2 regions of the Candidatus Pelagibacter bacterium nBUS_27 genome follow, and region 2 is predicted to be linked to the other one. Evidence: riboswitches for the same ligand, from Rfam matches in the RefSeq annotation. Region 2 holds a riboswitch; the other holds the start of a gene.

Region 1 (3,428 bases), 530 kb from region 2:
GTTACTGATAAATCCTTGATTTCGTCCAATTTTTAAAAACTTATTTTTTCTTTCATTCATTATTTCTTCTGACGATAAATCTTTAAAATAGTTTAGATTTTTTGATATAGAATCTCTTAAACTTTCTAACATTTGATCTCTATCTCTATGAGCACCACCTAGTGGCTCAGGAATAATTTCATCAATAACTTTTAATTCTAATAAATCTTTTGATGAAAGTTTCATTGCTTTTGCAGCATCAAGCATTTTTTTGGGATCTCTCCATAAAATAGTTGCACACCCTTCTGGAGAAATTACAGAATAAATAGCATTTTCTAACATTATTACTTTATTAGATGATGCTAATGCTATTGCTCCTCCAGATCCACCTTCTCCGATAATAATTGCTAAAGTTGGAACACTTAGTTCCATGCAACATTCGATTGATTTAGCAATAGCTTCTGCCTGACCTCTTTCTTCAGCTCCTACACCCGGATAAGCTCCTGGTGTGTCTATAAATGATATTATTGGAATGTTAAATTTATTTGCTAAATTCATTAATCGAATTGTTTTACGATAACCTTCGGGTCTCATCATTCCAAAATTTCTTTCAATTCTATTTTCTAAATTTTCACCTTTTTCTTGACCTATTACTAAAACTGAAGTGCCATTAAATTTAGCAAATCCAGTTAAAACAGATTTGTCCTCACCATAAAAACGGTCTCCCGATAAAGAAATGAAATCATCGAACAAATTATCAATGAAAAACTTTGATTTCGGTCTATCCTCATGGCGAGCAACCATCGTGGTTTGCCAGGGATCAAGGTTGGAATAGATATCTTTTAATTTTTTATCTAGCTCGGCTTGTGTGCTAGATATTTTTTGAGTATCCACTTCTGAAAGACCGTCTTGATTGAACGGATCTTTTAATTTCTCTATCTCAGATTCTAAATTTTTAATTTCAGTTTCAAAATTAAGATAATTTTTCATTAATTGTTTATAATAGAAACTTAAATTATAAAAAAGGCAATAAAATGTAAATTAAAACTAATTTTTAACATTATTAATTGACTTAAAATATTTAAACGATACAAATTTCTAATCGGGAGAGACTATCGATATTTTAGCGCCGAAGGAGCAACCACCCCGGAAACTCTCAGGCAAAAGGACCGATCAAAGCATAACACTCTGGAAAGAGATTAATTTCCGCCGAAGGAGCAAAACTCTCAGGCAAAAATACAGATGGGGTAACAAAAGTGCTATGCCAGATAAATATATAAACATTCATGCTCTCAAAGTTTCAGAAAGTTTGTTAAATTTTGTTAATGAAGAGCTATTACCAGATACAGGTATTTCATCTGATAAATTTTGGTTAGGGTTTGAGAAAACTGTTAATGAACTTGAGCCTCAAAATAGAGAATTAATTAACTTTAGAGAAACTCTGCAAAAAAAAATTGATGATTGGCATATTAAAAATAAAGGTAACGAAATTAAACTAGATGAATATAAAAAGTTTTTATATGAGATTGGATATTTAAAAAAAGAAGGAGAAGATTTTTCAATAGAAACTGAAAATGTGGATGAAGAAATAACAAAAATAGCAGGACCACAACTAGTCGTACCAATTATGAATGCACGTTATGCTCTTAATGCAGCAAATGCAAGATGGATGAGTTTGTACGATAGCCTATATGGAACTGATGTTATAGAACAATCTGAAGATAGTGTATCTGAGAGGTATGACCCTTTAAGAGGAGAAATGGTTATCAAATATTCAAGAGATTTTTTAGATAAGCATTTTCCACTTAAAAATCTTAGCTGGCACAAAATTACGAGTATTGCTATTAAAGAAGGTAAGTTAAAAACTCTAAAGGGTGCTGATATATTTGATCTAGCTGAAGAACAAAAATTTATTGGTCATAGAGGTGAAGCTGATAATCCTTCGGCAATTATATTAAAAAACAATAACTTACATATTGAAATTTTAAGAGATCCAAGAGCTTTTAGTGCTCAACAAGATCATGCTGGGATTAGTGATATAATTTTAGAAGCTGCTGTCTCAACAATTTGTGATAACGAAGACAGTGTGGCTGCAGTAGATGCTGAAGATAAAGTTGTTTGCTATAGAAACTGGCTAGGTTTGATGAAGGGTAATCTTAAAACACAATTTGAAAAAGATGGTAAATTGTTCGAAAGAAAACTGAATCCAAACAGAAGTTATATTTCAAAAGATGGAAAAGGACTAAAATTGCATGGAAGAAGTTTATTATTGGTTAGAAATGTTGGTCATTTAATGACTAACCCTTCAATAATTTTAAGCAATGGTAACGAGGTGCCCGAAGGTATTATGGATGCATTTATTACTGTGACTGCAGCAATTCATGATTTAAAAAATAAAACAAATTCAAGAACAGGATCTATTTATATAGTTAAACCTAAAATGCATGGTCCAGATGAAACTGAATTTACAGATTTAATTTTTTTGAAAGTTGAGGAAGTATTGGGTTTAAAAAAATACACTTGTAAAATAGGAATTATGGATGAAGAGAGAAGAACATCATCAAATTTAAAGGAATGTATAAGAACTCTAAAAAATAGAGTTTTCTTTATTAATACTGGGTTTTTAGACAGAACAGGTGATGAAATGCATACTTCAATGGAGGCTGGACCAATGATCAAGAAAGGAGATATGAAATCTTCTAAATGGATTTTGGCATATGAAAATAACAACGTTGATGTTGGGCTAAAATGTGGCTTATCAGGAAAGGCTCAAATTGGAAAAGGAATGTGGGCAATGCCTGATAAAATGAGAGATATGATGGAGCAAAAAACAGGGCACTTAAAAGCAGGAGCTAATTGTGCCTGGGTTCCTTCTCCAACGGCAGCTGCCTTACATTCATTACATTATCACGAAATCAATATCTTTGATGAACAAAAAAATATTAAAAAAAGAGAAAAAGCAAAATTAGATGATCTTTTAACAGTTCCTGTTGCAAACAGACCAAATTGGTCAGTTGAAGAAATAAATAGTGAAATATCAAACTCTGCACAAACATTACTTGGTTATGTAGTTAGATGGATTGATCAAGGTGTAGGATGTTCTAAAGTTCCAGATATAAACAACATTGGGCTGATGGAAGATAGAGCAACACTTAGAATATCTTCACAACATATTGCTAACTGGATACATCATGGAATTACTACTAAAATTCAGGTTACTGAAATTATGAAAGAAATGGCCAAAATAGTGGACAAACAAAATGAAAAAGATTCTGCTCACACACGAAGTGGAAGAACTGGATACACTAAAATGTCCGACGACTTTGACCGATCTTTAGCTTTTCAGACTGCATGTAACTTAATTTTTAAAGGTAAAGAACAGCCTTCAGGTTACACTGAACCATTGTTGCATCAAAACAGATTAAAAAAAAAATTTAATCTGAATTAGA
Region 2 (3,428 bases):
GGCTAATTGTTATGAAAATTATCTAATAGAAAATGGAGATGAGATTGATATTCTATCAACCAACAAATCTGTTTATGGCTATTTGGCTGTTAGTGGGGAGTTTGATTTAAAATTACAATGGGGTAGCTGCTCAATAAATACAAAAGCCAACATTGGTTCTAACGAGGGTAAAAAATTAGAGAATAATCAAAAATTAATCATTTCAAAGATAAGTACAAATCAACAAAAAAATAAAACTAATTATTTAAACTCAAAAGTAGAAAATATAAGAGTTATAAAAGGAACTAATTTCGATTATTTTTCTGAAGAAGGAAAAAAAAATTTTTTTGAAAAAGAATTTACAGTTTCAAAATTATCTGATCGAATGGGTATGAGATTAAATGGCCCTGAAATAGAAAACATTGTTAATACAAATATTAAATCTGAAGGTTTGTTGAAGGGGGTAATACAAGTTCCAGCAGATGGTAATCCAATTATAATGCTATCAGACCATGGAACGATAGGGGGTTATCCAAAAATAGGAGTTGTTGCTAGTGTTGATTATGACAGATTGGTTCAAATATCGCCTGGGTCAAAAATAAAATTTAAAGAAATAGAATTATCTGATGCAGAAACTTTGTTTAAGTTGTATGAAATGGAAACTCAAAATTTAATTTCACAAATCTAATGAATATAATTACAAAATTACCAGGACCTTTATTAGTATTTTTAGGTGCTTGCTGTTTAAGTTTTGGTGGACTTATAGTTAAGTCATTTGAAGGTTCAACTTTATGGCAAATTTTATTCTGGAGATCCTTATTTTTTTCTCTGACAGTTCTAGCTTTTTTAATAATCAGTTATAAGAAGAAAACTTTTAAAGCATTTAAAGATTCTGGTTTACCAGGGTTTATTGGTGGAATTATTTTATCTTTTGGTTTCTGTGGATATGTATTTGCAATGTATAACACGACGGTTGCTAATACGAATTTCATTATATCTCTTCAAATTTTATTTCTCGCAATATTTGGTTATTTTTTTCTCAAGGAAAAAATTTCTGCAATTACGTTAACATCAATTATTTTAGCAATATCAGGCGTTTTGTTGATGGTGGGAAATTCATTAACACCAGGTGAGCTTTCAGGAAATCTTGCAGCATTTACAATGCCTATCACCTTTGCAGTTTTAATTATTATTGTGAGAAAATTTCCAACAGTTGATATGGTGCCAGCACAATTTATAGCAGGTATATGTTCATGCTTTATTGGTTTTTTACTTTCAACAAAAATAATGATTTCACCGCATGATATTTTTCTTGGTTTTCTAGGTGGCTGTTTTCAAGTTGGATTAGGATTTATATTTATTACAACTGGAGCAAGAACTACACCTTCAGCCATGGTCGGAATAATAATGTTATCTGAGTCTGTTTTGGGACCAATTTGGGCCTTTATATTTGTTAGTGAAAGACCATCTATGTTTGGGTTGATAGGAGGAGCTATAATTATTTTTGCTGTATTGGTTCAATTTTACTCACTATTAAGTGCGCGTAAAAAAAGTATTTCTCATTGACCATCTGTAAATAGTTGATAAGTTGATCATTAACGGGAGAGATTACAAATTTTGTAACACCGAAGGAGCAACCACCCAGGAAACTCTCAGGTATAAAGGACCGTAACATATTAACTCTGGAAAGAGATTAAATTCTCGCCGAAGGAGCAAAACTCTCAGGCAAATATACAGATGGGTAAAACGAGTTAGTATGGAAATAAAAAAAACATCTTTAAACAAACTTCATCAAGACAACAAAGCTAAGTTTGTAGAATTTGCAGGCTATGAAATGCCAATACAATACAGCAAAGGTATTGTTGAAGAGCATAAATTTACAAGAACACACTCAGGCATTTTTGATGTTTCGCATATGGGGCAATTGTTTATTTATGGTGATGATAGTCTAACCGCGGATCTAGAAAAAATTTTTCCGCTTAATTTAAAAGACTTAAAAGTAAATTCATCAAAATATAGTTTTTTAATGAATGAAAATGCTGGAATTTATGATGATTTGATTATTACAAAAATAGATGGTGGTTATTTAATAATATTAAATGCTGCTTGCAAGGATAATGACTTTAAAATTATATCTAAATTACTTAACGATAAATATAGGATGAATTTAGAAGAAAATAGATCTTTAATAGCAATACAAGGACCTAAGTCTGTAGAGATTTTAGATTTAATTCTTAATGGAGCAAAAGACCTAAATTTTATGACAGGAAATTGGTTTTATTACAAAGATCAAAAATTATTTGTAACTAGATCAGGTTATACTGGTGAAGATGGCTTTGAAGTATCTATCCCCAATGATTTTGCCGAAGAGTTTACAAAAAAATTACTTGAAAATGGAGCTCAGCTTATAGGACTTGGCGCTAGAGATACATTGAGATTAGAGGCTGGACTGTGTTTATATGGTCATGAATTAGGTTTGGATAAAACTCCAATCGAAGCCAATCTTAAATGGGCAATATCTAAAGAAAGAATAACAAATGGTGGGTTTATAGGTTCAGATAAAATTATAAATCAAATTAATGAGGGTACTCCGCAAATTAGAGTTGGCATTAAACCAGAAGGAAGATTAATTGCGAGGGAGAAAACAAAAATTTTCAATGAAGATGAGCTGGTTGTTGGTGAGGTAACTAGTGGTACCTTTGGACCAAGCTTGAATGGACCAGTTGCAATGGGTTATGTTGAAAAAGAATTTTCTCAAAAAGATACAAAAGTTTTTCTTGAGGTAAGAGGAAAAAAATATCCAGCAAATATTTGTGGATTACCATTTTATAAAAAAAGTTATGTGAAAGGAGCAGCTAAATGAGTGAAGTTAAATATTCTAAAGAACATGAGTGGATAAAAATAGAAGGTGATGTTGGCACAATAGGTATTACCCAACATGCAACTGAAATGTTGGGAGATATTGTATTTGTAGAATTACCTGACGTAGGTACTTCTGTTGAAAAAGATGGAAATGCCGGAGTAGTAGAATCAACTAAAGCTGCAAGCGATGTTTACACACCTATATCAGGTGAAGTAATGGAAAATAATCAATCAATAGTTGACGATCCTGGTAAAATTAATTCAGATCCAGAAAATGAAGCTTGGTTTTTCAAATTAAAAATTAAAGATAAAAATGAACTAGATAGTTTAATGAACAAAGATGAATATGACAAATTTGCAAAAGAAAGTGGTAGTTAAATGTTAAAAAATGCTCAAAAAGATTTTATTCAAAGACACATCGGCCCCTCTACTGAAGAGCAAAATATTATGCTTAAAGAGTTAGGGTATAAAAATCTAGATGAGTTAATAAAAAATACTGTACCAGAAAACATTTTATTAAAAGATGATTTAGAGATAGGAGATCCAAATTCTGAATATAAAGCACTCAGAAAATTAAAGAATATTTC

Evidence for each region. A riboswitch is a leader RNA that binds a small molecule or an ion and turns the genes downstream of it on or off. The one in region 2 is predicted to bind glycine.
Region 1: another riboswitch for glycine. It lies ahead of ACIJYG_RS00550 (malate synthase G); the one in region 2 lies ahead of gcvT (glycine cleavage system aminomethyltransferase GcvT).

Annotation. Positions count from the first base shown of each region.
Region 1 is NZ_CP172845.1:103,113-106,540, reverse strand. Features, by position in the region: gene ACIJYG_RS00555 (acetyl-CoA carboxylase carboxyltransferase subunit alpha) at 1-969, opposite strand, end outside; glycine riboswitch at 1,073-1,161, shown strand; gene ACIJYG_RS00550 (malate synthase G) at 1,241-3,427, shown strand; gene recR (recombination mediator RecR) at 3,414-3,428, opposite strand, start outside.
Region 2 is NZ_CP172845.1:919,844-923,271, reverse strand. Features, by position in the region: gene ACIJYG_RS04985 (biotin-dependent carboxyltransferase family protein) at 1-667, shown strand, start outside; gene ACIJYG_RS04980 (DMT family transporter) at 667-1,545, shown strand; glycine riboswitch at 1,569-1,658, shown strand; gene gcvT (glycine cleavage system aminomethyltransferase GcvT) at 1,736-2,842, shown strand; gene gcvH (glycine cleavage system protein GcvH) at 2,839-3,219, shown strand; gene gcvP (aminomethyl-transferring glycine dehydrogenase) at 3,220-3,428, shown strand, end outside.